DNA from 4 places in the Rhizobium binae genome. Region 3 is predicted to be linked to each of the others. Evidence: riboswitches for the same ligand, from Rfam matches in the RefSeq annotation. Region 3 holds a riboswitch; each other region holds the start of a gene.
The links. Region 3 has a riboswitch for thiamine pyrophosphate ahead of J2J99_RS20485 (hypothetical protein). Riboswitches for the same ligand answer to the same signal wherever they lie in the genome.
Positions count from the first base shown of each region.

Region 1: linked by a shared signal. The riboswitch ahead of thiC (phosphomethylpyrimidine synthase ThiC) and the one ahead of J2J99_RS20485 (hypothetical protein) in region 3 are both predicted to bind thiamine pyrophosphate.
Region 2: linked by a shared signal. The riboswitch ahead of thiC (phosphomethylpyrimidine synthase ThiC) and the one ahead of J2J99_RS20485 (hypothetical protein) in region 3 are both predicted to bind thiamine pyrophosphate.
Region 4: linked by a shared signal. The riboswitch ahead of thiM (hydroxyethylthiazole kinase) and the one ahead of J2J99_RS20485 (hypothetical protein) in region 3 are both predicted to bind thiamine pyrophosphate.

Region 1 covers NZ_CP071611.1:193,484-199,018, reverse strand. The annotation lists gene thiO (glycine oxidase ThiO) at 1-18, opposite strand, end outside; gene thiC (phosphomethylpyrimidine synthase ThiC) at 21-1,853, opposite strand; TPP riboswitch at 1,949-2,080, opposite strand; gene J2J99_RS33750 (SPFH domain-containing protein) at 2,677-4,713, shown strand; gene J2J99_RS33745 (metallophosphoesterase family protein) at 4,863-5,535, shown strand, end outside.
Region 2 covers NZ_CP071608.1:93,421-98,955, forward strand. The annotation lists gene thiC (phosphomethylpyrimidine synthase ThiC) at 1-915, opposite strand, end outside; TPP riboswitch at 1,009-1,120, opposite strand; gene J2J99_RS29655 (hypothetical protein) at 1,318-2,028, opposite strand; gene J2J99_RS29660 (hypothetical protein) at 2,438-2,749, opposite strand; partial or broken gene J2J99_RS34795 (IS5/IS1182 family transposase) at 2,958-3,151, shown strand; partial or broken gene J2J99_RS29670 (ornithine cyclodeaminase) at 3,470-3,703, opposite strand; gene J2J99_RS29675 (transposase) at 4,417-4,767, shown strand; gene tnpB (IS66 family insertion sequence element accessory protein TnpB) at 4,764-5,108, shown strand; gene tnpC (IS66 family transposase) at 5,183-5,535, shown strand, end outside.
Region 3 covers NZ_CP071604.1:4,199,236-4,204,770, forward strand. The annotation lists gene J2J99_RS20460 (formate dehydrogenase subunit gamma) at 1-249, opposite strand, end outside; gene J2J99_RS20465 (LysR family transcriptional regulator) at 383-1,276, opposite strand; gene J2J99_RS20470 (ArsR/SmtB family transcription factor) at 1,353-1,694, opposite strand; gene J2J99_RS20475 (SDR family NAD(P)-dependent oxidoreductase) at 1,797-2,567, opposite strand; gene soxR (redox-sensitive transcriptional activator SoxR) at 2,687-3,157, opposite strand; TPP riboswitch at 3,375-3,488, shown strand; gene J2J99_RS20485 (hypothetical protein) at 3,479-3,685, shown strand; gene J2J99_RS20490 (ABC transporter permease) at 3,697-4,503, shown strand; gene J2J99_RS20495 (ABC transporter ATP-binding protein) at 4,500-5,312, shown strand; gene J2J99_RS20500 (ABC transporter substrate-binding protein) at 5,377-5,535, shown strand, end outside.
Region 4 covers NZ_CP071607.1:271,764-277,298, reverse strand. The annotation lists gene J2J99_RS28195 (invasion associated locus B family protein) at 1-349, opposite strand, end outside; TPP riboswitch at 1,020-1,116, shown strand; gene thiM (hydroxyethylthiazole kinase) at 1,158-1,961, shown strand; gene thiE (thiamine phosphate synthase) at 1,958-2,593, shown strand; gene thiD (bifunctional hydroxymethylpyrimidine kinase/phosphomethylpyrimidine kinase) at 2,590-3,405, shown strand; gene J2J99_RS28175 (GNAT family N-acetyltransferase) at 3,615-4,094, shown strand; gene J2J99_RS28170 (glycoside hydrolase family 3 protein) at 4,119-5,141, shown strand; gene J2J99_RS28165 (ABC transporter substrate-binding protein) at 5,186-5,535, shown strand, end outside.

The sequences.
Region 1 (5,535 bases), on a different replicon from region 3:
TTTGACGAGAACGCGCATGGTTATTCTCCGATGGGAGCTTTCGCGACCTCTGCGACCGGCATGTAGAGATCGCCGCCGTCGCGGTACTTGGCCGCCATGGCTTCCAATCCCTCTTTCTGGGCTTCGGCGCGAATGTCGTGGGAAATTCGCATGGAGCAGAATTTCGGGCCGCACATCGAACAGAAATGCGCCACCTTGTGCGCCTCCTTCGGCAGGGTTTCGTCGTGGAACGAGCGCGCAGTATCCGGGTCGAGGGAGAGGTTGAACTGGTCCTCCCAGCGGAATTCGAAGCGCGCCCGCGACAGCGCGTCGTCGCGGATGCGGGCGGCCGGATGCCCCTTGGCAAGGTCGGCGGCATGCGCGGCGATCTTGTAAGTGATGACGCCGGTCTTGACGTCGTTGCGGTCGGGGAGCCCCAGATGCTCTTTCGGCGTGACGTAGCAGAGCATGGCCGTGCCGAACCAGCCGATCATCGCTGCCCCGATACCGGAGGTGATGTGATCATAGCCCGGCGCGATATCGGTCGTCAGCGGTCCGAGCGTATAGAAGGGGGCTTCGCCGCAGACCTTGAGCTGCTTGTCCATATTCTCTTTGATCTTGTGCATCGGCACATGGCCGGGGCCTTCGATCATCACCTGGCAGTCCTTCGCCCAGGCAATGCTTGTCAGTTCGCCGAGGGTTTCGAGTTCGGCAAATTGCGCCGCGTCATTGGCATCGGCGATCGAGCCCGGACGCAAACCGTCGCCGAGCGAGAAGGAGACGTCATAGGCGCGGCAGATGTCGCAGATTTCCTCGAAATGTTCGTAGAGGAAACTCTCCTTGTGGTGATGCAGACACCACTTGGCCATGATCGAGCCGCCGCGTGAGACGATGCCGGTGACGCGATTGACGGTGAGCGGGATATGGGCCAGCCGCACGCCCGCATGGATGGTGAAATAATCGACGCCCTGCTCGGCCTGTTCGATCAGCGTATCGCGATAGACTTCCCAGGTCAGGTCTTCGGCAATGCCGTTGACCTTCTCCAGCGCCTGGTAGAGTGGCACCGTGCCGATCGGAACCGGCGAATTGCGAATGATCCATTCCCGGATGTTGTGAATGTTGCGACCGGTGGAGAGGTCCATGACCGTGTCGGCGCCCCAGCGGATCGCCCAGACCATCTTCTCCACCTCTTCCGCCATCGACGAGGTGACGGCCGAATTGCCGATATTGGCGTTGATCTTCACCAGGAAATTCCGGCCAATGATCATCGGTTCGGATTCCGGGTGGTTGATATTGGCCGGGATGATCGCCCTGCCCTCGGCGACTTCCCGCCGCACGAATTCGGGCGTCACGAAATCGGGAACATGCGCGCCGAAGCTCTCGCCGTCGCGGGCGAGCGCCTCCTTCGCGGCCTGCCGGCCGAGATTTTCGCGGATTGCGACAAACTCCATTTCCGGGGTGATGATGTCGGCACGCGCATAGGCGAGCTGGGTGACGGCGCGTCCGGCCTTTGCCTTTAGCGGTGTGTTGCGAATGGGAAATTCCGGCGTCAGCCGCTCGCCCGTGGCAAATCCATTGTCTTCAGGCTTCACCACCCGGCCTTCATAAGCTTCGACGTCGCCACGCCCCCTGACCCAGGCCTCGCGCAAACGCGGCAGACCGGCGTCGATGGAAACCACATGGGCCGGATCGGTATAGGGGCCGGAAGAATCATAGACCGTAACCGGCGGCTCACCGGAGGTCGGGTGAAGGCTGATTTCGCGCATCGGCACGCGCAGATCCGGATAGAGCGTTCCGGGTTTGACGATTTTGGTCGAGGCCGGAAGCGAGCCGGTGGTGACGACGGGAGTAAGCTGGGGTGCAACAATATTCATGGATGAGGCTCCAAGGTTTGACGTTTGGAGACCCAGTTCCAGTGTTGGAATGATGGAAAGACGCCTTGCGCGACAAAGCGAAAATCCGCTCAACAGCCGCAGCGTCCGCACCGTCCCTACGCCAGTATGAACTGGATCAGGTTCAACGGGTCACTGCGCCACAATCGGCAAAGCCCTATCGTCTAGCAGAATCTCAGCCCCTTGCCGGGACACCCCTGGTGAATGGTCGCCATCAAAGACCGCAGCGGCCCTTGTGTCAAGAAGCCCTTTTGCGTTCCAAGGGAGCTGCGGATGTCGCCAGAGGGGTGTTGTCAACCGGTTTGAGAAACCTGCGGCCCAGATAGGCGCGGATCGATGGTTCGACGCGAGCTACAAAAACAGCAAATGCGCGAGGTTATTTCAGCAAGATTGAATAGTCGAAATAGTAAAATCACTGGAAGTACTTATCCGATTTTCGCTTTAAACGTCTTTAAACCGATCGGGCTTGTCGCTAATTTCTCCGGCGTCATGTCTATCAAGGCAACTCCAATGTGAGACCACTCACGACACGCCGTCCTTCGGTGGGGACTCGGGACGCGCGGTCATCTTTCCAGACAATGAGCAGCCCAGGCGTTCGACGTCCTTGTCGCATGGTTCCTTAATCGCCTTCGATTGAGGAAAATCATGCAGCAATGCACGTGCGACAGCCGCCTCTGCCCGTCTGGAGGACGGGCAACGCTGTCGTGCGTCGAGCGCATGGGCGTGCAATCTCCCCGTCTTATCAACCAACACCAACCGGGCGGCTATCGGGTGGACGAACCCGTGCGCCCATGCGAGAGAAAAGATGGAAACCCTATATCTAAGCCCGATGGGATGGAAGGCGATCGGAATCGCCGTTACGCTCATCGTGCTGGCAACCCTGTTCCGGTTGAGCGGCGTGATCCGCTATATCCCCAACGACAGGCTCGGCATTCTCGAAAAGCTGTGGAGTTTTCGCGGCTCCGTCGACAATGGCTTCATTGCGCTCTACGGCGAGGCCGGCTTCCAGCCGGAAGTCGTGCGCGGCGGCCTGCATTTCTTCATGCCGTTCCAGTATGCGATGCATCGCGCCAATCTCGTGACCATTCCGCAGGGCCAGATCGGCTATGTCTTCGCCCGCGATGGCGAGCCGTTGCCGCCGACTCAGACGCTTGCCTCGAACGTCGACGCCGATGATTTTCAGGATGTGCGCGGCTTTCTGACAAAGGGCGGCCAGAAGGGTCCGCAGCGCAAGATCCTGCGCGAAGGCACCTATGCCATCAATCTCGCGCAGTTCATCGTGCTGACCGCGCAATCGACCTATGCCGTCAACCTGAACGCGTCGGAACAAAGGCTGTTTGCCGACATGTCCAATTTGATCACGCAGCGCAACGGCTTCGAGCCTGTCGTCATTCATGACGCCGAGGACCTGATCGGCATCGTCACCATCCATGACGGTCCGGCGCTGCCGGATGGCGAGATCATCGCGCCGACCGTTGCCAACAATCCGAAAGACCCAAACTTCCACAATAATTTCCAGGATCCGGAGAAGTTTCTCAATGCCGGCGGTTATCGCGGCCGGCAACTGCAGGTGCTTGCCGACGGCAGCTATTTCCTCAACCGTATCTTTGCGACCGTCGAACTCGTCGAGAAGACGATCATCGACGTCGGCACGGTGGGTGTCGTCGTCTCCTATACCGGCCGGCGGAGCGCGGATATTTCAGGCCAGTCCTATCGCCACGGCGAACTGGTCGAGGCGGGCGCACGCGGCGTCTGGTCGACGCCGCTGCTGCCGGGCAAATATGCGTTCAACACCTATGCCGGCAATATCATCGTCGTGCCGACGACCAACTTCGTGCTCAAATGGACCAAGGAACAGTTCGGCGAGCACAGGCTCGACGAGAATCTTTCCGAAGTGTCGCTGATCACCAAGGATGCGTTCGAGCCGGTGCTGCCGCTCTCGGTGGTCGTCCATATCGATTATATGAAGGCGCCCCTCGTCGTGCAGCGTTTCGGGGATATTAAACGGCTGGTCGAACAGACGCTCGACCCGATGGTCTCGGCCTATTTCAAGAATATCGCCCAGACCAAGACCTTGATCGAACTGCTACAGGAACGCAGCGAAATCCAGCGCAAATCCGGCGATGAAATGCGCGAGAAGTTCGGCTCCTATAGCCTCGAACTGCAGGAGGTGCTGATCGGCACGCCACGGGCTAACAATGGTCAAAACAGCATAGAGCAGATCCTCATCCAGCTGCGCGAGCGTCAGATCGCCGTTGAAAAGGTCGAGACCTATAAATTGCAGGAGGCGGCGGCGATCCAGGAGCGCACATTGCGCGAGAAGGAGGCGCTCGCAGAGCAGCAGGCCAAGATCACGACATCGGCGCTTACCATCGAGATCAGCGAGAACGAGGGCAAGGCGCAGCTCGCCCGCACCCGCCAGCAGGCGGAAACCATTCAGGTGACCGCCAAGGCGGAGGCCGAGAAAGTGCGCCTTGCCGGCCTCGGCGAGGCCGACCGGATCAAGGCCGTCGCGCTTGCCGATGCCGAACGCATCAAGGCGACCGGTCTGGCAGATGCCCAGAAGGTGCGCGCCATCGGTTTGGCGGAAGCCGAGGCGACGGAGAAGAAGGTCGCGGCCTTCGGCGGGCCGGACTATCAGCTCAACTCCCAGGTCCTCATGCGCTTCGCCGAAGCGATCGAAAACGGCAGGCTGCCGCTCGTGCCGCAGATCCAGGTCGGCGGCGGCGAAAAGGGCGCCACCAATGGTCTTGTGGAAATGATGTTGTCGATGCTGGTGGCCGATCGGCTGGGGCCGCAGGGTGCACCGGCTGCGGCGCCGGCCCCGGTGGAGCAACATTGATTGTGGATGGGCCGGCTTGCCGGCCCATTTCGCTCGCGCCCCCTGAACGCGTGCCCCATATTCTCTTCCTCACGGCCAGTGACAGTGAGGGCGCGTTCATCTCCGACGGCACCGGCTCATCATCTTATCGCAACGCGATTTCTGCATTCATGGCTTATCGTTTCGTCCACACTGCCGATCTCCATCTCGACTCTCCGCTGCGGTCGCTGGCGCTTCGCAACGCCGAGCTGGCCGATCTCGTGAGTGACGCCAGCCGGCAGGCACTGATCGCGATCGTCGACCTTTGCCTCGAGGAACAGGTCGATGCGCTGGTCATCGCCGGCGATCTTTATGACGGTGAGCAAACGTCGATGAAGACGGCGCGCTTCCTGGCAAGCCAGCTGGAACGGCTGCACCGGGCGGGGATTGGCGTCTTCAAGATCCGCGGCAATCACGATGCGCTGTCGAAGATCGCCAGGGAGCTGGTGATGCCTGACACGGTGAAGATCTTCGGCGGTCATGCCGAGGCCGTGGAGGCGACGAAAGGCAGCCTGTCGATTGCGATCCACGGTCTGAGCTTCGCCAAACCGCAGGCGCCGGACCCGCTTCTGCCGAAGTTCAAGCCGCCGGTGGCGGGCGCGGTCAATATCGGCATCATGCATACGAGCCTTGCCGGATCCGCCGGCCATGACGTCTATGCGCCCTGCAATGTGCTTGACCTTCACGCCTCGGGATTCGACTACTGGGCGCTTGGGCATCTTCATCAGCGCAGCCAGTATCCCGGCACGGCGACGGTCATCATGCCCGGCATGCCGCAGGGCCGCGACATCAACGAGTCGGGCG
Region 2 (5,535 bases), on a different replicon from region 3:
GTCGACGCCCTGTTCGGCCTGCTCGATCAGCGTGTCGCGATACACCTCCCAGGTCAGGTTCTCGGCAATGCCCTCGACCTTCTCCAGCGCCTGGTAGAGCGGCACGGTACCGATTGGTAGCGGCGAATTGCGGATGATCCATTCGCGGATGTTGTGAATGTTGCGGCCGGTGGAAAGGTCCATGACGGTGTCGGCACCCCAGCGCGCCGCCCAGAGCATCTTCTCGACCTCTTCGGCCATCGACGACGTGATGGCCGAATTGCCGATATTGGCGTTGATCTTCACCAGGAAATTGCGGCCGATGATCATCGGCTCGGCTTCGGGATGATTGATGTTGGCGGGGATGATCGCTCGTCCCGCCGCCACTTCCTGCCGGACGAATTCCGCCGTCACATGGTCCGGAATATGAGCGCCGAAGCTCTCGCCGTCTCGAACCATTGCCTCCTCCTGCGCCTTGCGGCCGAGGTTTTCGCGGATGGCTATGAATTCCATCTCGGGCGTGACGATGCCGGCGCGCGCATAAGAGAGCTGGGTGACTGCACTGCCATCCTTTGCGCGCAGCGGCTGGCGTAGCGCGGGGAATTCGGGCGTCAGCCTTTCGCCGCTGGCAAAGCCGTTGTCTTCGGGACGGACATGGCGGCCCTTATAGGCCTCGACGTCGCCGCGGGCGAGAACCCAGTCACGTCGCAGTGAGGGCAGCCCCTGTTCGACACGGATCTCGGTGCCCTCGATCGTATAGGGGCCGGACGAGTCGTAGACGACAACGGGCGGCTCGCCCGATGTCGGATGAAGGCTGATTTCGCGCATCGGCACGCAAATGTCGGGATGGATGTCCCCCCGACTGTAGATCTTCCTGGATGTCGGCAAGGGGCCGGTGGTGACGGTTGGGGTGATATTCTTTGCGGCGATGTTCACGGTTTGAGGCTCCAAGTTTGAGTTTGGAGACCCAGTCCTCAGCCGGAATGATGGAAAGACGCCGGCACGGATTCCACGCGTGAATCCGAAACCTCTCGAGCGCTTGCACCGTCCCTACGCCAGTATGAACTGGATCAGGTTCAACGGGTCACTGCGCGCGATAGCAGTATCTCAGCCCCTTGCCGGGACCCCCCTGGTGAATGCCAAAAAGGGTAGAGGCTTGCCGAGAGGACTGTCAAGTGACCATCTGCGATGGCTCAGGATCGTGCGTCGCCGCGATCAACGAATCGACAAGTCAGTCGCCCGACGGCACGCTTCCGCAAGGCAGGCGCTTTTGTCGCATGCAGTGGCTGTCGATTTTTATCCCGCGCAATTCAGCAAGTATGCTGAGCTACCGAAGCGCTATTGAGAAAGCAGGCGCGGAACTGGAAAGTCTAGTACTTTGTCCGTGTAGCTTTCGACCAAGGCGCTAAACGGCGTGCCGTCTCGAAGTTTCAGTACGGCACGATGTTCGAGCAGGAACGGCGGCAGGCTGAGGGAACTTGTTTCATGCGCTGTTAAGCCGTCCATGTCCCAGCCTTCGGATAGAGGGGACCAGAGCAACTTGGCAGACAGGTTTGTGCGAGTGAAATTAAGAGCCTGAACGGCTCTGCCAAACGCGATATCGCTGGTCTTCAAAGCCTGATTCATCTCTGCAGTTAATTTTGCGGGTACATACCAGTTGTCGGCTTCCGACAAGACGCGGTCGCCGCAGACCAGGCGGACGCGGCGATAAGCGATCAGCTCACCGGGTCCGACGGTCAGAAGTTCACGGATGTGCTCATCGGCCGGCTTGTCTTGCCCGCCCACACGCTGAGCTACAATCTTAGAACCTTCCGGTGCGAGCTTGTGCGCGGCGCACCAGCGATCAAGGGTCAACGTAGCACTGGCGTTACTCAGGAGATTGGCATTCAAGGTCTGAAGGACCGCAAGCGCTTCCACTCGAGATGTTGGCGAGTTCAGCCACTGAGACCCTATAGACGGTTCTTGCGCAATTGCGATCTGGGTGCCCAGCACGATGGCAGTCGCTGCAAGTGCGGCGATGCGAATGCGTTTCGAAGAACAAAATGACACGGAGAACGAATCCTTTCTGCGGTGAATTTGATGGGCGAACCCTGCGCGTCAAATTTCCTTGATTTTGGCAGGCGAGCGCGCGTTGTCAGCGTATTTGATGCCAGCAGCAAGATTTGAACTGCGCCTTGCGGGTACCGTTTAACGGTCGGGTTCCCGATAGACTTTCTTACCATCTTCCGATGTTCCTGCCGTGCTGGTTCACACCTGTTGAAGCCTGTGTGCCCGAGCCGTCCTTTGCTTGCGTCGCATCAAGGTCGTCCATGATATCCTCCATCCGCTCGCCGACTTGTTGTTGGAGTTTGCAAGCGTTGGCGACTGAGCCGATGCTTCCATCCCGGAATATGGAAACTCAATAGACGTGGATTTCAAAGGAGGAACGTGGCGGCCGGTCCAAATTCTCCCAATTCACTTAACGGTTTAGCGCCTTTGTCGTCCTCTCGCTCGTTGCGAGATGTTCATATAGCTGGATCGGATAAAATAGCTCGCAACCGAAAGCAAAATCCAGGAGCCATTGTTGGAAAAAGGTCTTCTTCGTCGACCCGGAGCCCTCCTGCCGCTCGAGTGACAATTGCAGACCAGGCAGCGACACACCGTCGATGGTTGCCAACTGCAGATGCGAGGAGCCAAGGCGCTTGTCTGATTGCTTTTTCTGATGCATGTCATCGTGCTCCTTGTGCAAGCCTCCCGACGATGATGTCGCCGGCAAGATTTCAGCATTCATAGGAAGTAATCTTCCTGCACTGTGCTGTCGTAGCTCCTATTCAGGACAATTCATGAAATACGTCAGCAACGCAACAGATGAGACGGATATATCTTATAGTATATCGTTTTCGTTCGAGACATGGCAAATATCCGTGTGAAAAGTTCGTGAGTGATAGGGTATATTATTGCATATATACTTACATATATTGATTTTCACAGCTTTGGGTGGCTGGATGGAATGGCAGGTCTTTGAAGGCCACGGCAGACGCCCGCTGGTCGAAATGGCAATCGGACGATACAAGGCTATCATCGGGCGGCGTCTGCGGGCCAGGTCGCCCCTAGTCAGCAGATCAACTGCGCCCTTCTCAGGCATGCTTGGCTTTGCGCCCGAAATCCATTCGCCGCACGGCACAATCAGCCGTTCCAAAGATTCGCAAGGACAGCTCGTCGTCGTCGGCGGCGCTCGAAGCTCCACAAGACGTTTAACGGCCAAGCAACAGCGCCCGGCGGATTTCTTACACGGTCTGGCCAAACGTGCGGGCCATGAGCGTATCACGCCGCGGCAATGCTTGGATGTTTGTCTATCGCTCCCCGCTTGGGAATGATCGGTGCATCGCTCCCATGAGCTTCCCTGCCGGGGGTGAACGCTCCTGCCAGATCGGAAGCTGCTTGTGGGCCGTCGCGAGTTGCGCCGCAGTTGGGAGCGGGTTTACTTCCCGTCGGCTGCCATGCAAGGTGTAATGCGGGTCTGTGGCGGATATTCCACAAAGAGGAGGATATCCTTGCTCAGTTCCCTCTTGCCGGGGCATTTGCCACCTACCGCGTTGATGTGGATTCCAGGTCCGACATGGTTATCCGACAGCATGGTCGCGCACTATTTGTCAGCCGTCCCTGTGGTGAAGATGTCGGCTCCGGCTTCTTCGACTGACGAGCACTGCTCGATCGTAAAGCCACGACCAGCGAGATTACGGGCTCATTTCGGCATCGTAGAGCCGATCCCTCCGGCCACCGCGGCTGATCGTCGGAACGCTCGATTGATGGCCGCCCCCAAAGGCTGTCACCTGCCGCAGGGCTATAAAACGTGCAGGCGCTCGCCTCGGTACGCGCCCGCCCCGGACCGCTCGTCCATGATCGCTCCATCAAACGTCCACGGGGCTTGAACTCACTAAGTACATACAGACGGAAACAAGGAGACAACGATGATGACTCACATGGCCTTGAGCTGCCGAGACCAACTAAGAGAAGTTCCGTGGTGACTGGTGAAGAAAAACTTCGATTGCAGTCGCCCACGGTGCCCTCATGTCGTACCAAATCCATTCTACAGCAAGATGAGATGTTCTGATGTCTGATATCAACCCGCAAGCAGATGCCCGTCCTCCCCACATAATTGGGTTAAAAAAGCCGCTTGGAGTGGTAGGGGGAATGGGAAGTCTAGCAACAGCGAAATTTCTGCAGGCTTTGGCTCAAAAAAGTGGCGCGGACACAGATCAAGACCACGTCCCATTTATTACTCTGTCACTTCCAAACATTTCTGATCAAACACACGCGATATCGACCGGTAGGTAAGCGATGCAGAGACCCCATCTGGCGAGGTTGATGTTGAGGGTCTATTCGTGCCTGAGCGATGAATGAGCTTTGGTATGAACTTCTATGTCTGCACCTATGTCCGAAGCTAGAAGCTTCCATATGATCGAAGCCGTTGCCAGTCGTCTTGAAGGCGCGCCTCGTGAGGTTCGGCGTTGGTCAGACGAATTCAAGGCGCAAGCGGTTGTCGAAGCGATGCAGCCGGGCACCAACATATCGGCGGTGGCGCGTCGCATCGGAATTGATCCGTCGCAGTTATTCACGTGGCTTCGCCATGCGCGCCGGAAAGCTGCGGTATTACCCACGACGGCATCGGGGAATGGTTTGCCTTCACCGGCAAGCAGCAGAGGTCCGACGATCGAGATCATCATCGGCGACACGGTGATCCGGGCGGGTGCCGACATCGATGAGGCTCATCTTGCTCGTGTCCTGCGTGCGGTGCGGTCAGCATGATCCCGTCGGGTGTGAAGGTGTTTCTGGCAAGCCACCCGGTCGACTTCCGTAAAGGTCCCGATAGCCTTTTGTCGCTGGTGCGCGATGCTGGCAATGACCCGTTCAGTGGCTCGCTTTATGTTTTCCGCGCCAAGAGAGCGGACAGGGTCAAGATCGCCTGGTGGGACGGCTCCGGCGTCTGCCTCTATTCGAAGCGGCTGGAGAAAAATCAGTTCGTTTGGCCGAAGATCGGACATGCCCGCGTGCAGCTCAATCACGCGCAGCTCCTTGCCCTGGTTGACGGGATGGACTGGAAACGTGTGCGCACGGTTGCGGTGAAACGGCCGGAATTTGTTGGGTAAAAGCCCTGCGGCAGAGTGAATCAGGCGGCCGAAACTGCGGGAAATTGTCGGCAAAATATGCTCTATTTGCAGGCATGATAGCAGCCGATTTGCAGCTCCCCGATGACGTTGATGCGCTGAAAGCCATGATCCTGGCGATGGCTGAAAAGGCTGCGCGCGCTGAGGTCCTGGAAACTGAAGTCGCTGATCTGAAAGCCCGCAATACAGATGCCGACGAGCAGATCGCCAAGCTGAAGCAGGTCCTCAAAGCCTTCAACCGATACCGGTATGGAAGACGCTCGGAAAAGCAGAGCAACAAGGCCGACACGGATCTCGATGAACAGGGTGCGTTCGTCTTCGAGGAAATCGAGACTGGGATTGCTGTAATCGAAGCGCTGGTCGCAAAAGGCCGAACCCCAAGCACCACGAAACGTGCATCACGTCCGCG
Region 3 (5,535 bases):
GAGCTTCAGCACATGCCGCCCAGCGGGGTGGTTGCGATAGTCGTGATAGAAGGTCATCACGCCATGCACCTCGGCGCGCGAAAGGTTCAGTTCCTCCGCGATCACGGGCAGGGCTTCCTGCGGCACATAACCGAATTCCTGCTGAACTTCATGCAGAATGGGAAGCAGCGGCCCTTCGAGGAAGCGAAGGTCGGCGACAATGGTACGCGTGCGCGCTGCGATATCGCCTTCGGCGATATGAATGGTCATAAGGCAGCCCTCCCAGCCGCTGGCTCGTTGCGGAATGTCGCCCTTCCCAGCATCAGGCCATTCCTCATGCACCATCTCAGGGAAGCCGGCGCCGATCAATAAAGCTGTCTCGTGAATTGATAGGTTTTTCCTATCAAAGCTCTTCATCCCGCACGAGCACTCGCGCCTCATGCAGCAAGGCCGACACGAGCGGCGTGAAGGGCTCGCGATAGGGCGCGACGAGGCCGACCAGATGGTGGGCTTCCGGCTCAACGATCGGAATCATTCGAATTTCTATTGGGAATCCAAATGATTTCGCGACGTTGCGCGGCATGATGCTTGCCCAGCGTCCGGTTCTGACATGCGAGAACAGCACGATCATCGAGTTGGATTCGAGTGTTGGATGCACTGTCGCCCCGGCTTCCGTCAGGTGCCGGTTGATGATGCGCCGGTTCTGCATGTCGGCGGTCAATAGGCAAAGCCGAAGATCGCCGACCTCCTTCCAGGTCACGTTGTCGCGATCAGACAGCGGGCTGCCCGCAGCCGTGATCAGATGATAGCGCTCGGCATAGAGGGGAACGCTGGTGACACGCCCGAGCGGCTCATTTTCAAGATAGGTGATACCGGCGTCGATCTCGAGATTTTCGAGCATGCTCAGCACCTGCAGCGAATTGCGCGAGACGATCGAGAAGGTGACGCCCGGATGTCGCTCCTGAAACGGCGTGGTGATGCGCGAAAGCATGGCGAGGGCCGTCGGAATGGCGGCGAGGCGAATGTGGCCGGAAAGACCGCGCCGCGCCGCGCGCATTTCCTCGCGCATGGTGCGGGCATCGCCGACGATGCGCCGCGCCCATTCGAGTACGCGCTGTCCCTCCGGCGTCAGCCCCTGATACCGCGACCCGCGCTGCACCAGCATGACGCCGAGCTGATCCTCCAGTTGGCGGATGGCGGCCGAGAGCGTCGGCTGCGAAATCCCGCATTCCTCCGCAGCGCGGCCGAAGTGCTTTTCATTGGCAAGGGCGATGAAGAATTCCAGCTTGTCGATCATCCGGTCTCCCGACCCGGTATGCTAGCATCCGGATCCAGCCCATCTTCTGCGCAGCCCCCGCGCAGTCCGATATGCTTTAACCGTTTTCGACAGCCGGAAAAAGATCGAACAGCGATTCGAGGAAGGCAAGCACGCTGAGATTGCCGATGCTGTAATAGACCAGCCTGCCCTGACGGCGCGTATTGACCAGCCCTTCGAGCCTCAGACGCGCGAGCTGCTGCGAGACCATTGCCTGTTGTATGCCGAGAATATTCTCGATTTCACCCACCGTCCGCTCCTCATTCGCGAGAATGCAGAGGATCAGAAGTCGGCTCTGATGCGCCAGCGCCTTCAGCAGATCGCTCGCCTCATGGGCTTTTGCAGCGAGTTTGTGCAAGTCCTGGCCGGTCATCCCCGGCTCCGGTTTAGGCAACGGCATTCGGCATCTCGGAAGGGAAGCAAAAGGTAGATCAGCACAATAGCATATTCGCAAAAGCGAATTCGTCAAATGTGATGAAATGCCAAAAAAGGTCCAAGTAAATCAGCACATAAGCTGACCGCCGTTGATCTCGAGGATCTGGCCGGTAATGTATCCGGACAGAGAAGGAGCCGCCAGGAAGAGATATGCGGGAGCACAATCCTCGGCGGTCCCGAGACGCTGCAGGGGAATGGATTTTCTCGTCTGTTCCAGCTTTTCGCGGGAGGAATAGCGCTCATGGAAATCCGTCTCGATCGTCCCCGGCGAGACGCAGTTGACGCGGATGCCATCCGGCGCCAGCTCACGAGCAAGCGCTTTGGAATAGGTGGAAACGAATGCTTTCGAGGCCGAATAGACCGAAGAACCGGGACTGCCGCCGGTCAGCGCTGAAATCGAAACCGTGTTGACGATGGCCGCGCCTTCTGCCGCCTTCAATGCCGGCAACAGCGCCCGGGTCAGCGCCACCACCGACGTCTGGTTCAGCCGCACGATCGCTTCATAATCCGCGTCGGTCAGTGTCGCAGCCGGAAAACGGCCGAGCATGGTGCCAGCGTTGTTGACCAGCACATGCACCTTGTCGAAGAAGGCGAGAGCGTCCTCTGCAAATTGCGCAGCGCCGCCGACGGCGGTGAAATCGGCGTGCAGCAACAGCGCCCGTCTTTCCGATTCGGCCGTCAGCAGGAAATCCGGCAGATCCCGTCCCGGTTTGCGCCCGGTATGGACGATCACCTTGGCGCCGCAGTCCAGGAACTGCCGGGCCACCTCGAGGCCGATGCCCCGCCCGGCGCCGGTGACGACGACATTGCGATTTTCGAATAGTCTCGGATGAAACACGAAGCCGTCCTCCTCGCGGACAATGCCGCCGGTTGCGCCCTTCGCCCTTAACATATGAGCGCGCCGGCCGAAAGAAAGGCACGCACCGATCTTTCCGCCGGTGACCGGCTGCAGGAAGCTCAGCTTTCGTTCTCGGTCTCCAGAAGCCGCGCGCCCGGCCCTTCCTCACCGAGCCGATCGCAGGGATTGCGCAACGGACAGCTCTCGATCGACAGGCAGCCGCAGCCGATGCAGCCGGTCAGACGGTCGCGCAGCAGGCTGAGCCGTCTGATTCGCTCGTCGAGTTCGCCCTTCCAGCGCGCTGACAGCGTCTGCCAGTCGGCAGCCGTCGGCGTGCGCCCCTGCGGCAGAGCGGCGAACGCCGTCTGGATTTCCGATAGCGGTATGCCGACACGTTGCGCCACCTTGATGATGCCGAGCCGGCGAAGCACGTCACGCCCGTAGCGCCGCTGGTTGCCGCGGGTGCGGACGCTGGCGATCAGCCCCTTGGCCTCATAGAAATGCAGTGCCGAGACGGCAAGACCACTGCGTTCCGCCACTTCGCCAACCGTCAGAAGCCTGCCGAGCGGCGTTGTAGAAATCCTATCCATCGCCTCTTGACCTCAATATTAGTTGAGGTTTTATAACGCCTGCTCCGCCGGTCGTAAAGCCCAAGCTCGGGTTCCGTTCCCGGCAGGTACGGAACCTCGGAAAACACCCGGACAGGACTCCGTCCGGGTGTTTTTTCGCGGCTGCGATTTCATTCCGACCGGGCGGACGGGTGCGCGATTTTGCGGTTGCGGTAAGAAAACCCCGATGATAGTTTTCGTTGAATAACAGGGGAGCTCCGTGTCGCCGGGGCTGAGATGCGAAGCGCAAGCCTCCGGACCCTTCAAAGCTGATCTGGGTAATGCCAGCGGAGCGAGGTTCAGATGTTTTCCGGCGCACAAGTGTCACCTTTTCCGATGTCCAGCCGGTTCGCCGGCACCATTCTCGATGTCTTCGACAGCTTTGCCCATCTGCAGCGGCGCGCGACTCTTCAACTGCGAAAAGGACGCTGCGGCACGTTGAATTGCTTGGATGATTTTATCCTTGCACAATTCCGATTTGAGCAATCATGCCGCCGGACGAAAGCCTGAAATCGACGCTGATGACATCGCCACCACCATTCGATTCGCGTCTTGCCGCGCTCAGTGCCTCCCTCTACCGGGCGAGCCCCGCCCTGCTCGCCGGTTTTGCCTTTCTGGCCGCATGGGAACTTTATGTCGATCTTTCCGGCATCAAATCGTCCATCCTGCCGGCGCCTTTGCGCATCCTTACCCAGGGCTGGCTGAACCGCGAAGCGCTGATATCAAACACCTGGCCGACGCTCGGCGCCACACTCGGCGGCTTCGCCCTGTCGCTCGCCTTCGCTTTCGTCTCGTCGATCCTTATGGATTTCATGCCCTTCATGCGCCGGGCATTGCTGCCGATCTTCATTGCCAGCCAAACGCTGCCGCTGGTGGCGATCGCGCCCCTCGTCGTTCTCTGGTTCGGTTTCGGCCTGTTGCCGAAGATCTTGCTGGTCGCGCTCGTCACCTTCTTCCCGCTGCTCGTCGCCCTGCTGCAGGGCTATGAGGCGACCGACCGCGACATCACTGAACTCTTGAACTCGATGAAGGCAAGCCGCTGGCGCATTTTCCGCCTGGCCCGGCTTCCCTCCTCGCTGCCCTATTTCTTCGCCGGCCTCAGGATCTCCATCACCTATGCCGTCGTCGGCGCGATCTTTGCCGAATATGCGGGAGCTGCGCGCGGCCTCGGCATCTATATTCTCAACGCCAAGAACAATTTCCGGCCGGATCTCGTCCTCGCCGCCGTCGTCGTCAGCGCCGTTCTGACACTCTGCCTCTTCGGGATGACGCTGATGATCGAGCGCCTCGTCATGCCCTGGCAACCGTCCGGGGAGCGCCGCCGATGACCGATCAACTGGTCGAACTGCGCAAGATTTCGAAATCCTTCGACGGCATGCAGGTGCTCGGCGATATTTCGCTCGCTGTCGCAAGCGGCGAGTTCGTCTCGATCGTCGGCCCCTCCGGCTCTGGAAAATCGACGGTGCTGCGATTGCTGACCCAGGCGCTGCGACCCGATTCCGGCGCCTTGCTGTTCAAGGGCGCCCCGCTGGAACAGGCGCCACATTCCTTCGCCTTCATGCCGCAACGCGATGCGCTGATGCCCTGGCGCCGGATCATCGACAATGCCGCGCTCGGCCTGGAGGTACGCGGCATGAGCCGCCGCGCCGCCCGCGCCACTGTGGCGCCGTTGTTCGAGCACTTCGGCCTTGCCGGCTTCGAACACCATTATCCCGCCGAACTTTCCGGCGGCATGCGCCAGCGCGCCGCGCTGTTGCGCACCGTCGTCCAGAGCCAGGACATGCTGCTGCTCGACGAGCCTTTCGGCGCGCTCGACGCGCTGACACGCACGCAGATCCAGGAATGGCTGCAGGGCATGTGGACGCACCATCGCTGGACGGCCTTGTTGATCACCCACGATGTTCGCGAAGCGGTCTTCCTCTCCGACCGGATCTACGTGCTGTCGGCCCGCCCGGCGCGTGTCATCCGCCAATTCCGCGTTCCCCTGCCCCGTCCGAGAAGCATCGCCGATCTCGGCTCGCCGGCGGCCCAGGCGATCGAGACCGAAATCCTGCAAACGCTGCTTCATCCGCTAGAACAGGATGATTTTAGGCCGGACGGCCCAAAATCTGAATCCTATTCCAATTTAAAGAGTTAGAGCATGATGCCGAATACCGCTCACACCTTTCGGCATCATGCTCCAGAGACCTGAGGAGGTCACCATGCTGCTTCTCACCCGTCGACAGACGATCCTTGCCGCCCTCGCGACAAGCCTCGCCGGCCGCACCGGCTTCGCCCAGTCGGCACCGGCAAAGGTTCGCATTGCGCTCGACTGGACGCCCAACACCAACCATATCGGCATCTATGTCGCCAAGGCGAAG
Region 4 (5,535 bases), on a different replicon from region 3:
GGAGGGCGGTCAGCACCAGCCGCGGCTTGCCCTTGTCGGCCGGTCCGGCCGGCGGCGCCGATATCGCCAGCGTCAGGACATTGACCGGCTTGCCGTCCTTGGCGACTTGCGCGACCTGTGCGACTTCGCACGCCTCGGCACCGTCAGAGCCGGTGCAGCGATAATACCAGTCGTCGAATTTCTGCGATTTCATCGCCGGCGGCGCCGGCTTGGCCTGCACCTGTTCCGGTTCCTGAGCCGCAGGCGCCGGAGATTGCGCAAAAGACGGATTGGCACAAGCAATGAACATCGGAACCGGGGCGATCATCCGGATGCCCCGCTTCATGCCGCTTTTCAAAAGTTTTTTCATTTAAAATGCAACTTCAGGAAGTTTTTATTCTGTTGAATCGTCATATCTTTGCAGTCCGCACTTCGGTCAACCCTAACGTGTTAGCACGGTAAAGTTTGCGTTAGGTATTTGGTTCGCGTTTCGGGAGATGAGGTCCAGCCTGCCCGAGATTGCTATGCCAACAGAATCGCCAGCAGATTCCGGAATTTGACTAAACCGGCTGGCGAGGGACAAGAGACGCCGCGCAACTTACGCGAGGCTGGTCGTCTGCTCGTTTTCATTGCAAATCATCAGCATAGACGGATAGGATGAATAATCGGAAACCCGGAAAAGTTCGTGGAAAGATGAGCCGAACTCATTTTGAAGAAGAAGCGTTCCGAAAGGCCTGCATCGCTCCTCAACGCCGCCCATAAATACAGAGATGTATTCGCGAGATTCATTACACCGCCGGTTGATACTATTATCTCTGCCGGAATAGAGAGGACAACCGTTTGGCGATACGGCAATCCACCGGCGCCGCCCGGACCGGAATCGACGAAAACCATTCGGGAAAACCTGGCATGGAGGCGAATCGGCAACGAACTCCGCCCCGTCAAAGGCGAGGCCGCCGTAAACGGCTTCACGCGCCGCGCCGTCGCGGGACTGTCATTTTCGAGATGACATCCGCGCCGTTCTCTGCGAAAAAGAGCACGATGAGAGACAGGGGCGTTCGTCGACAGACGGGCTGAGAAGCACCCTTCGAACCTGAACCGGATAATGCCGGCGGAGGGAGTCGCTCGGGGATCGCCGTACACGCTGCCCCGCGCCTGCCCCGCCTGAAAGGGGCGATATGCAAAGCAAGACCACCTCGGGAGCCATGCTGGAGGCGATGCGCGAAAAGCCGCCGCTCGTCCACTGCATCACCAACTACGTCGCCATGAACATCGCCGCCAATGTCCTGCTTGCCTCCGGCGCCTCGCCCGCCATGGTGCATGCGGCTGAGGAAGCCGGCGAATTCGCCGGCATCGCGAGCGCACTGACCGTCAATATCGGCACGCTGTCGACGCAATGGCTCGACGGCATGCGGGCGGCGGCGAAGGCAGCGGCCTCAGCCGGCAAACCCTGGGTGCTCGATCCGGTGGCGCATTATGCGACGGCCTTTCGCCGCCAAGCGGTTGCCGATCTGCTGGCGCTGAAGCCCACGATCATTCGCGGCAATGCTTCCGAGATCATCGCGCTTGCCGGCGGGGAGAGCCGCGGCCAGGGCGTCGACAGTCGCGATCCGGTCGAGCAGGCGGAGGATTCGGCCCGCCGGCTCGCGGAGCGGCAGCAGGCCATCGTCGCCGTCACCGGCGCCGTCGATTTCGTGACCGACGGCGCGAGATCGGTGCGCATCAAGGGCGGATCGGTGCTGATGCCGCAGGTCACCGCGCTCGGCTGCTCGCTCACCTGCCTCGTTGGCGCCTTCGCCGCCACTGCGCCCGGGGATCTGTTCGGGGCGACGGTCGCTGCGCTCGCAACCTTTGCCGTCGCCGGCGAAGATGCCGCACTCGGGGCGGCCGGTCCCGGCTCGTTCGCCTGGCGCTTCCTCGATGCGCTGGCCGTACTCGACGGTGAAGCGCTGGATGCGAGAGCCAGGGTATCGATCGCATGAAGGCTTTCGACCTTTCGCTCTATCTCGTCCTCGATCCGGATCTCTGCGCCCCGATCGGCATGGTCGAGACCGCCCGGCTTGCCGTTGCCGGTGGCGCGACGATGGTGCAACTGCGCGACAAACGGGCCGGCACGCCGGGGATGATCGAGACCGGCCGCGCCTTGAAGCAGGCGCTCGATGGCACCGGCACCCGCCTCATCGTCAATGACGACATCGAAGCGGCGATCGCCATCGGCGCTGATGGCCTGCATATCGGCCAGGACGACATGGATGCGCGCACCGCGCGCGCGATGATCGGTCCCGACATGATCCTCGGCCTCTCGGTCGAAACCGAGGCGCTGGCAGCCGCTGTCGATCCCGATCTCGTCGACTACACCGGCGTCGGCCCGGTCTTTGCGACGCCGACCAAGGCCGACCACAAGCAGCCGATCGGCTTTGACGGCCTGGCACGGCTGGTGCAGGCCTCGCCGGTGCCCTCGGTCGCCATCGGCGGCCTCAAGGGGGAGCATGTAGCAGAAGTGTTTGCCGCCGGCGCCAAGGGGCTTGCCGTCGTCTCCGCAATCTGCGGCACCCCGGACCCCGAAGCCGCCACACGCCGCATCGCCGCAGAAATCCGAAAGGTCCCGGCATGATCCGCAACGTCCTCTCCATCGCCGGCTCCGATCCCTCGGGCGGCGCCGGCATCCAGGCCGATCTGAAGGCCTTTTCCGCCCGCGGCGTCTACGGCATGGCGGTGCTGACGGCGCTGACGGCGCAGAACACCCAAGGGGTGAGCGGCGTGCATCTGGTGCCGCCTCCATTCGTCGCCGATCAGATCGATGCCGTCTTTGCCGATGTGCGCGTCGATGCCGTCAAGATCGGCATGATTGCCAATGCGGCCATCGCCGAAGCCGTCGCCGCCGCACTTTCTACCGCCAAAGGTCGCAGCGTTCCCGTCGTCCTCGATCCGGTCATGATCGCCAAAGGCGGCGCCGCCCTGCTCGCGCCCGAAGCGGTCGACATGCTGACCCTCCGGCTGCTGCCGCTTGCCACGCTACTGACCCCGAACCTGCCGGAGGCCGCAGCACTGCTGCATCAGCCGGTCGCGACGAACCGGACGGAGATGGCGGCGCAGGCCGAACAGTTGCGCGCCCTCGGCCCGGCCTCTGTACTGGTCAAGGGCGGCCATCTCGACAGCGACGAGAGCCCCGACGTGTTGGCCGCCGTCGACGGGCTGCACTGGTTCGAAGCCCGGCGCGTGCCGACCAAGAATACGCACGGCACCGGCTGCACGTTATCGAGCGCGCTGGCGGCCGAGCTTGCCAAGGGCGCCTCGGCGCCAGAGGCCGTCGCCATCGCCAAGGACTATCTTGCCGGCGCGGTCGCGGCGGCCGGACACCTCACTGTCGGCTCAGGCCACGGGCCGGTGCAGCATTTTCATGCACTCTGGAAAGACGGCGCATAAGCGCTGAACTCGACGAACAGCTACATCGAACGGCCCGGTCTCCCCGGGCCGTTTTCGCGTATGCAACCCTGCGTTGATAACGCAACCAAAGCGGCTGAATCACTGGTGCTGATTGAAAAACCCTGTTGACAAAGCCCGACGAGATGGCAAGTCTATGACATACGAGGGGTATATATTCCACAAAACCGGAATAATCGGAGGAGTGTCGGGTGCCGGACCTGGTTGTGAGCCTTTACTCCACGCAGCTCGCCGAGCTGAAACACCGAGCCGATCACGTCGGCGCCTCCATCCGCCCGGCCCTCCCCCCGGAACTGCATCTCGTCGTCAACTGGGTTCGCGAACACTTCAGCGAGAACTGGGCAAGCGAGGTCTCGGTCGCCTTCTCCCGCCAGCCCGTCGCCTGCCTGGTCGCCGTCGCTGGCGGAATGCTCAAAGGCTTTGCCTGCTATGACACGACGGCGCGCGGCTTCTTCGGCCCGACCGGCGTTGATCCGCAAGCGCGCGGCAAGGGGATCGGGCTCGCGCTGTTTTCCGCCTGCCTTCAGACGATGAAGACGCTCGGCCATGCCTATGCCTTTATCGGCGATGCCGGCCCGGTCGAATTTTACGCCAGGACCGCAGGCGCCATCATCATCCCGGCCCCCGACAAGGGCATTTACGAACGCATGCTGAGAAGCATGCCGAAATGACCATCTGATACCGGAGTTATAGAATTGTCCTCGACCCCCCTCGCCCTTTTTGTCGGCCTTCCCAATCCGGTTCTGTCGGACGACGAATTCGCGCTGTTTCGCGAGACGAACCCGCTCGGCCTCTTCGTCGGCAGGCGCAATCAGCGCGAGCCGGAGCAGACGAAGCGGCTGATCGAACGCTTCCGGCAAGCCGTCGGCCGCGACGACGCCCCCGTCTTCACCGATCAGGAGGGCGGCCGCGTCCAGCACCTCGATGCCGGCCCCTGGCCGCTCTTCCGCAGCTTCGGCCAGTTTGCCGAACTGGCGCGCCGTGATTTCGAGCTCGGCAAAAAAGCATTGCGCCTTTCCTCCCAGGCCATGGGCGCGATGATGACGGAACTCGGCCTTTCGAGCGGCTGCTCGCCCGTTCTCGACCTCGTCTTCGAGACGACGAGCGCGGTCATCGGCGCCCGCTCCTTCGGCCCCGATCCCGATGTCATCGCTGCCCTCGGCCGCGAGGTGGTCGACGGCCTGCTGGAGACCGGCAACATGCCCGTGATGAAGCATATTCCCGGGCATGGCCGGGCGGCGCTCGATTCCCACAAGGAGCGGCCGGTCGTCGACGCCAGTCGCGAAACGCTCACCGCCACCGATTTCAAACCCTTCGTCGCGCTGAAGGATACGCCCTGGGCCATGGTCGCCCACGTCGTCTACCCGGCCTTCGACGCGGAGCTACCGGCCTCCGTCTCGCCTGTCATGCACGACCTCATCCGCAACGATCTCGGCTATGACGGCGTGCTGATCTCCGACTGCATCTTCATGGAATCGCTTTCCGGCACCCTGCCGGAGCGAGTCGAACAGGTGCTCGATGCCGGCTTCGACATCGCGCTCCACAGCCATGGCGATCTCAGGGAAAGCGAAGCCGCCGCCAAAGCCGCCCGGCCACTGACGGACGCCGCGCTCAAGCGCATCGCCGCCGGCCAGGCCCGCCTCGGCAATCTCAAGGTCAACTTCCGCGCCGCCCACCGCCAAGTCGAAGACATGTTTGCCAACGCCTCGGTCTCCTGACCGGCGCGCCATCTCTCACCGCATAAGAAAAAGGGGAATAAAACATGAAAAAATATCTTCTAGCAGCCGCTGCCCTGACACTGCTTTCCGGTTCTGCCATGGCGCAGACGATCCTGACGGCCAATATCGAACCGGCGACGACCTGGGTGCGCAACTTCAATCCGTTCAACCAGACCTCGGCGCGCCAGTCGACGCTCGATTTCATCTATGAGCCGCTGGTCATCTTCAATCGTTTCGACAGCAACAAGCCGGTCTATCGCCTGGCCGAAAGCTTCAAGCTTTCCGACGACCTGAAGAGCATCGATTTCAAGCTGCGCCCCGACCTGAAATGGTCGGATGGCAAGCCGCTGACCTCAGCCGACGTCACCTTTACCTATGCCTACCTGAAGAAATT